Regions from separate parts of the Pseudomonas sp. VMV1 genome, predicted to be linked through region 3. Evidence: riboswitches for the same ligand, from Rfam matches in the RefSeq annotation. Region 3 holds a riboswitch; each other region holds the start of a gene.

What was found. Region 3 has a riboswitch for cobalamin ahead of ACUCV0_RS20370 (ABC transporter substrate-binding protein). Riboswitches for the same ligand answer to the same signal wherever they lie in the genome.
Region 1: it holds a riboswitch for cobalamin, as region 3 does, so the genes downstream of both, ACUCV0_RS17555 (CbtB domain-containing protein) here and ACUCV0_RS20370 (ABC transporter substrate-binding protein) in region 3, are expected to answer to the same signal.
Region 2: it holds a riboswitch for cobalamin, as region 3 does, so the genes downstream of both, cobO (cob(I)yrinic acid a,c-diamide adenosyltransferase) here and ACUCV0_RS20370 (ABC transporter substrate-binding protein) in region 3, are expected to answer to the same signal.

What each region holds. Positions count from the first base shown of each region.
Region 1 is NZ_JBXGSE010000005.1:292,755-295,004, forward strand. It holds gene cobW (cobalamin biosynthesis protein CobW) at 1-191, opposite strand, end outside; cobalamin riboswitch at 294-634, opposite strand; cobalamin riboswitch at 693-1,029, shown strand; gene ACUCV0_RS17555 (CbtB domain-containing protein) at 1,117-1,302, shown strand; gene ACUCV0_RS17560 (CbtA family protein) at 1,315-1,992, shown strand; gene ACUCV0_RS17565 (cobalamin biosynthesis protein) at 1,989-2,250, shown strand, end outside.
Region 2 is NZ_JBXGSE010000001.1:508,511-510,760, forward strand. It holds gene ACUCV0_RS02290 (mandelate racemase/muconate lactonizing enzyme family protein) at 1-356, shown strand, start outside; gene ACUCV0_RS02295 (four-helix bundle copper-binding protein) at 362-691, opposite strand; cobalamin riboswitch at 789-983, shown strand; gene cobO (cob(I)yrinic acid a,c-diamide adenosyltransferase) at 1,079-1,705, shown strand; gene ACUCV0_RS02305 (cobyrinic acid a,c-diamide synthase CobB) at 1,699-2,250, shown strand, end outside.
Region 3 is NZ_JBXGSE010000008.1:35,438-37,687, forward strand. It holds gene ACUCV0_RS20365 (FecCD family ABC transporter permease) at 1-169, opposite strand, end outside; gene ACUCV0_RS20370 (ABC transporter substrate-binding protein) at 166-1,182, opposite strand; cobalamin riboswitch at 1,214-1,361, opposite strand; gene cobJ (precorrin-3B C(17)-methyltransferase) at 1,368-2,250, opposite strand, start outside.

The sequences.
Region 1 (2,250 bases), on a different contig from region 3:
TCTTCTTCGGTGCAGCCGATGCTGCACTGACGGAGGATCTCCCCGTCGATGCCCAGTTCGCCGAATTCATTGACGATCACCGCGATGCGGCGGCCTTCGGCATGGTCGAGCATGTGGCGCAACAGGGTGGTCTTGCCGGAGCCGAGGAAGCCGGTGACGATGGTGACGGGAGTCTTGGCCAGGGTTTTCATGGGCTGCCCTTAGGTGAAATGCGAGAAAAGGCGGGCAGGCATGCCGGACGCTCGCACGCTGACGAGGTCCTGGTGGCAGCCCGGATCACCCCGCCCGGTTGCGTATGGAAAACTAGCGAGGCAGGTCTCCTGGCTCACGGCGCCCGACTCCGGCCTTCCCGCGTGAGCAGTGGCCTTAGAGCTTGTTCATGATTTCGCGAGCTAGAGTCAAACAAGGCGAAGATGCTTAAGGAAGCGGATCGGACTCGCGCTCGAGTTTACGATTGGTAAATGAGCATTCCAAAAGCATCTTCAACGCAGTTTGGCCGACGCGCAGCACATTATGCACAGGCTCTGTGGAGAGGCTGAAGATGCCGCTTACAGTTGCGGGGGCAGCCGCGGTGTCGCACCGCGTTCCCTTTCAAGCTCTTGCGGACAAGAGCACCTCGAAGCCCGACAGGCTACGAGTGCCCCGCCGGGGTGTCAATCGAACAGGCTTGACCGTCGGACGACCCGCGTGGTCTGCTCGCCCCTGCTTCAGGTGTCGCGACTCCGCCATGGGTCGCGGTGAAACGGGAAGCCGGTCCAAGTCCGGCACTGCCCCCGCAACGGTAGACGAGCGCAGGATCACGATGCCACCCGGCCGGCAAGCTTGGGGAAGGCGATCCTGGTAGTCGTACGGGAATGCGATCTTGAGCGAGCCCGCGCACGGCAAGACGAAACCTTCGTAGCAAGCGTCATTTACCAGGTGTAGATGAGCCTTGCGGAGAAGGATTCGACAACGCCGGGCCGAGCGCAGCCAGCCCGCCCCCACAAGACCCTCGTGAGTCCGGAGACCGGCCTGTCGCCTTCAAGCAACCCGCGGTGGGCGGTCGTGCTGGACGGCGGCTGCCTAGCGGCCCGCTGCCTAGGCGCGTCCCTGCCGCTTCGACTCCGAGGCCTCGTCATGACCGCTGCCCGCTCCACCACCGCCCTGCCCCAGACCAGTACTCGCACCCAACGCCTGACGGCCACCCTGCTCGCCTGCCTGTTTGGCCTGGGCCTGGTGTTCCTGGCCGGCTTTTCCCATGTCGAGGCCCTGCACAACGGCGCCCACGACACCCGCCACAGCGAAGGCTTCCCCTGCCACTAAGAGGAGATCGGCATGTTTCAGCGTATCGCCTTCAGTGCCGGCGTGGCCGGCCTGCTCGCCGCCCTTCTGCTGAGCGTCCTGCAGAGCCTCTGGCTGACCCCGCTCATCCTTCAGGCGGAAACCTATGAGGTACAGGTCGAGGCACCGGTCATGACGGAGCAGCATGAGCACGACGCAGAAGCCTGGTCGCCGGAAGACGGCTGGCCACGCACCCTGGCCACCTTTGGCGGCAACCTGGTGGTGGCTGTGGGCTTCGGCCTGGTCCTGGCGGGCCTGTTCAATCTGCGCACGCCGCACCGAACCTACCAGGGCCTGCTGTGGGGACTGGCTGGCTATGCCACCTTCTGCCTCGCGCCCAGCCTCGGCCTGCCACCGGAACTGCCAGGGACCGCCGCAGCCGACCTGACCCTAAGGCAAACCTGGTGGATCGGCACCGCTGGGGCCACCGCGTCCGCCCTCGCCCTGCTGGTCTTCGCCCGCCATCCCGGCTACAAGATCATCGCTCTGGGTCTGCTGGTATTGCCGCATGTGCTAGGTGCGCCCCAGCCCATCGAGCATTCCAGCCTGGCACCGCACGAGCTGCAGCGGCACTTCCAGATCGCCGTGCTGGCGAGCAATCTGCCATTCTGGTTGTTGCTGGGACTGGCCTGCAGTTGGCTGTTTCGCCGTCAGGGCGCGTCACACCCATGAAACGGGTCCTGGGCGTGGGCTGCCGGCGGGGCTGCTCGCTGGACGAACTCGCCGAACTGGCGCAGTCGGTGTTGCAGGAAGCCGAGTGCGAAATCACCGCCCTGACGGCCCTGGCCACGGTGGAAAGCCGACTGGAAGAGGAGGCCTTATGCGCCCTCGCCGAGCGCTGGCACCTGCCACTGCTCGGTTTCGCGGCGGCCCAGCTGGCTCAGCAGGTCGGCGTCCTTTCACCCAGCGCTGTCGCGCTGGAACACACCG
Region 2 (2,250 bases), on a different contig from region 3:
TGGCGGCCGATGCGCTGGACTATGTGATGGTGGACCTGTCCTGGTGCGGTGGGCTGAGCGAGGCACGCAAGATCGCCACCTTGGCCGAGGCCTATCAGAAGCCCATCGCCCCGCACGATTGCACCGGACCGGTGGTGCTGATGGCCTCGCTGCATCTGGGGTTGGCCTCAGCCAATGCCATCTTTCAGGAAGTGGTGCGAGCCTATCTGGCGGGCTTCTATCGTGAGCTGGTCACCGAGCTACCGGTACTGGAGCAGGGCTGGCTGCTACCGCCAACCGCACCGGGCCTGGGCACCGCCCTGCATCCGGCGCTGCGTCAGCGGCCGGACCGGATCGGGCGGGTATCAACGCGGTAAGGGGCTCAGGCGGCCATGGCTGCGCAGGCAGCGGCGCAGGCTTCACAGGCCTGGGCGCAAGCCTGGCAGTGGTCGGCCTTGTGCTTGCCGCATTCGGCGGCGCAGGCGCGGCAGGTCGCCACGCAGAGGGCACAGGCTTCGGCCAGGCGATCGCTGCCGCGCTGCATGAAGGTGGCGGCCAGCCGGCAGGCGTCGGCGCAGTCACGATCCAGGCGGACGCAATCGCGCATCATGTCCAGATTGGCTTCACCCAGACAGGCGCTGGCGCAGGTTTCGCACGCGGCCGCGCAGTCGAGGCAGGCCTTGATGCAGGCAGCGAGGGAGGATTCGGTCATGGCTATCTCCTGGCGGTGGGGTGCTAAGGGTGGACCCGGCCGCCGGGCGCCGAGTTCGGCCCGCGCGATCGATTGACGCTCTCTCGGGTAGTCCGTACCCTGCGCCCTTGCACGTGGTGCCCCGTTTGAGTCGGGGTGAAACAGGGAAGCCGGTCGAGCCGGCGCTGCCCCCGCAACGGTAGTTGAGTAGCAGCTGCGCGAGACCCACTGGCCCCGGCCGGGAAGGGGCGCAGCGGGTGCCCGAGGGTATCGACTCACCAGCCCGGAGACCGGCCACGCTTGCGTTCATCTCGGCGATGCGGAGGGCGTCGTGCGGCGTCGCCACCTGCCTTGCGCGGGCGGCGTCTCTGCCCGTTTCTCCGTCGCGCCCGCACCCGGAGAACCGCCATGACCGACACCCCTGATTCGAACAGCCCCGAGCGCGACGAGCGCCATCGCGCGCGCATGGTGCGCAAGAAGGCGGTGATCGACGCCCGGATCGCCGACGCCCAGGACGAACGCGGCCTGCTGCTGGTGCACACCGGCATCGGCAAGGGCAAGAGCAGCTCCGCCTTCGGCATGGCGGCACGCGCCCTCGGCCACGGCATGCAGGTCGGCGTGGTGCAATTCATCAAGGGCCGCCGCGACACCGGCGAGCAACTCTTCTTCAGGCGCTTCCCCGACGAGGTGCGTTACCACGTCATGGGCGAGGGCTTCACCTGGGACACCCAGGATCGTGCCCGCGACCTGCAGTCGGCGGCCGCGGCCTGGGCGGTGGCAGTGGAGCTCTTGCGCGATCCGGCCATCGGCCTGGTGCTGCTGGACGAACTCAACATCGCCTTCAAGCATGGCTATCTGGAGGTCGACCAGGTGCTGGCCGATCTCGCCGGGCGTCCGGCGCACCAGCATGTGGTGGTGACTGGCCGCGGCGCGCCGCCCGCCCTGATCGAAGCCGCCGACACCGTGACCGACATGAGTCTGGTCAAGCATGCCTTCCAGGCCGGCGTCCGCGCCCAGCAGGGCATCGAATGGTAGGCGAACCGCGGCACTGCCCGGCGCTGCTGATCGCCGCCCCGGCCTCCGGTCAGGGCAAGACCAGCGTCACCGCCGCCCTGGCCCGGTTGCATGCACGCCGGGGGCGGCGGGTGCGGGTGTTCAAGTGCGGCCCGGATTTTCTCGATCCGATGATCCTCGCCCGTGCCAGTGGCGCCCCGGTCTACCAGCTCGATCTGTGGATGATCGGCGAGGCCGAGAGTCGGCGCCTGTTGTGGGAAGCGGCGGCGGAGGCGGACCTCATCCTCATCGAAGGCGTCATGGGGCTGTTCGACGGGCAGCCGTCGGCGGCGGACCTGGCCGAGCGCTTCGGCGTACCGGTACTGGGGGTGATCGACGCCGCGGGCCTGGCGCAGACCTTTGGTGCCCTGGCCTATGGCCTGGCCCACTATCGGCCGGGCCTGCCGTTCGCCGGTGTGCTGGCCAATCGCAGTGGCAGCCCGCGGCAGACGCAGCTGATCCGCGGCAGCCTGCCGGCGGGCATGACCTTCTTTGGCAGCCTGCCAAGAGACGCCGGCATCGAGCTG
Region 3 (2,250 bases):
GCCCCAGGCCGAGGCCGTTGGCGATGGCCTGCAGGCTGGTCAGAGGCGCGATGGGCATCTCGCCGAAGGAAGCGGCCAGCACCACGCTCGCCGCCAGCGCCAGCACGGCGGCCAGGCCCAGCAGCCAGCGCCAGGGCCGGGCCCCTTCGGCTGCCAGGGGCAGGCTCATGGTTGCGGCTTGGCCAGGTCGGCGGCCAGAGTCTCGACGCTGTCCACCACCCGCAGCGAGGGATTGAGGGTCGGGGCGTCCACCACCAGCAGGTGGTTCTCGCGCACCGCGCGCAATTCGCGGGTCAGGGGGTCGCTGCGCAGGAAGGCCAGCTTCTTGTCGACGTCATCGGCGGGATAGAGACGGCGGTCCATGCGCGCCACGACGATATAGTCAGGGTCCAGACTGGCGATACGTTCCCAGCTCACCGCTGGCCATTCCTCGGCGCTGTCGACCACGTTGCGCAGGCCCAGGGACCGGGCGATCCAGGCCGGTGCGCCCAGGTTGCCAGCGACCCAGGGATCGCCTTCCAGGCGCGGACTGGAAAACCAGAACAGCACCGAACGCCCCTGGACCCCGGCCGCCTTGGCCTGCTCGCCAGCGGCGGCGATGCGGTGATCCAGCTCGGCAACCAACTGCTTGCCAGCCGGCTGCACATCGAGAATGGCCGCCAGTTCCCGGGCCTCGCGGGTCACCAGGTTCATGTCGAAGGGCGCGCTGCGGCTGCCGTCGCTGTTGGAATCAGCAGTCACCGCCTTGCCCTCGCAATCGCTGGGCGCCACATAGGCGGCGATGCCCAGCTTGGCGAAGCGGGGGAAGTCCGCCACCTCGCCGCCGGGTCCGACGTGATAGGTGTACTGCGCCGCCACCAGGTCCGGCCGGGTACCGACCACGGCTTCGAAGCTGGGAGCGTTGTCGGCCAGGCGCGGAATGCCCTTGCCCTCCTCCTGCAGGTCTTTCGGCAGGCCGCCGAACCAGACCCCGGTACCCACCAGGCGCGAGCCCACGCCCAGGCGCAAGAGCAACTCGGTACTGGCCTGGCCCAGACTGACCAGGCGCTGGGGCGCGCGCTCGAAGACCAGGTCACGGCCGCAGTTGTGGATGGTCAGCGGATAGGTCGTGGCGGCCTGGGCGCTAAGGGCGGAAACGGACAACAGGCCGGCGGCGAGCAGCGGTGAAAGACGGCGAAGCATGGACTCTCCTTGGGATGACGCGTCCCTTGTGGATGATGGATGTTCCCTGGCGAGGTCTGGCTCGCTTCTTTCGAAGCTCACAGTGGCGCGACCGCGCCGGACTCTCACCGGCTTCCCGCCAGGGAATAGGAAGGGTCGCCGAGGGTGGGCCAGCGGCGACCAGGATTCAAGCATTAAATGTTACTTTATAACAATTCCGGATCGTACCAGCGCGGCGTATAGACCCATTCGCCGCCATCGGCCCGCGGAAAGCGCCGGGTATGGCTGGAGCCGAGGATCACCAGGGTGCGTGAATCCACCATGTCACTGCGCAGGGCGCCGAGGCTGGTGTATTCGAGCCCCCCGCCGGGCCGGCCGACATCACGGCCGAGGATCACCGGGGTGGTCGCCGTACGGCAGCTGCGCAGCACGTCCAGCGCGCGCTCCAACTGGTGCGGGCGAGCCTTGGAGATGGGGTTGTAGAAGGCCATGGCCAGGTCCGCTGCCGCGGCCTGGCGCAGGCGCTGCTCGATCACCGCCCAGGGCTTGAGGTTGTCGGACAGGGAGATCAGGCAGAAGTCGTGGCCCAGGGGCGCCCCGGCCAGGGCGGCGCTGGCCATGGCCGCGGTGATGCCCGGCAGGATCTCCAGCTCCACCGCCGCCCAGCGCGGGTCATCGGCGCCTTCCAGCACCTCCAGTACCGCGGCGGCCATGGCGAATACACCCGGATCGCCGGACGACACCATGACTACCTGGCGCCCGCTGGCAGCCAGCTCGAAGGCATGGCGGGCACGCTGCAATTCTTCACGGTTGTCGCTGGCATGGGCCAACTGATCCGGACGCAAGGGGCCGGCCATCTGCACGTAGGTCGCGTAGCCGAGTACGTCCTGGGCCTGGTCCAGGGCGCGGCGCACCACCGGTGCCATGAGCTCGGCCGCGCCGGGGCCGAGGCCCACCACGCTGAGGCGGCCACGCCGCTGGCCAAGGTCCTCGGCTTCCAGCGGCCGGTCATGCAGGTGCAGGGCGATGCCCCGCTCCTGGGCACGTTCCACCGTCGTCAGGGCGAAGTCCGGCGTGTTGGCGTCGACG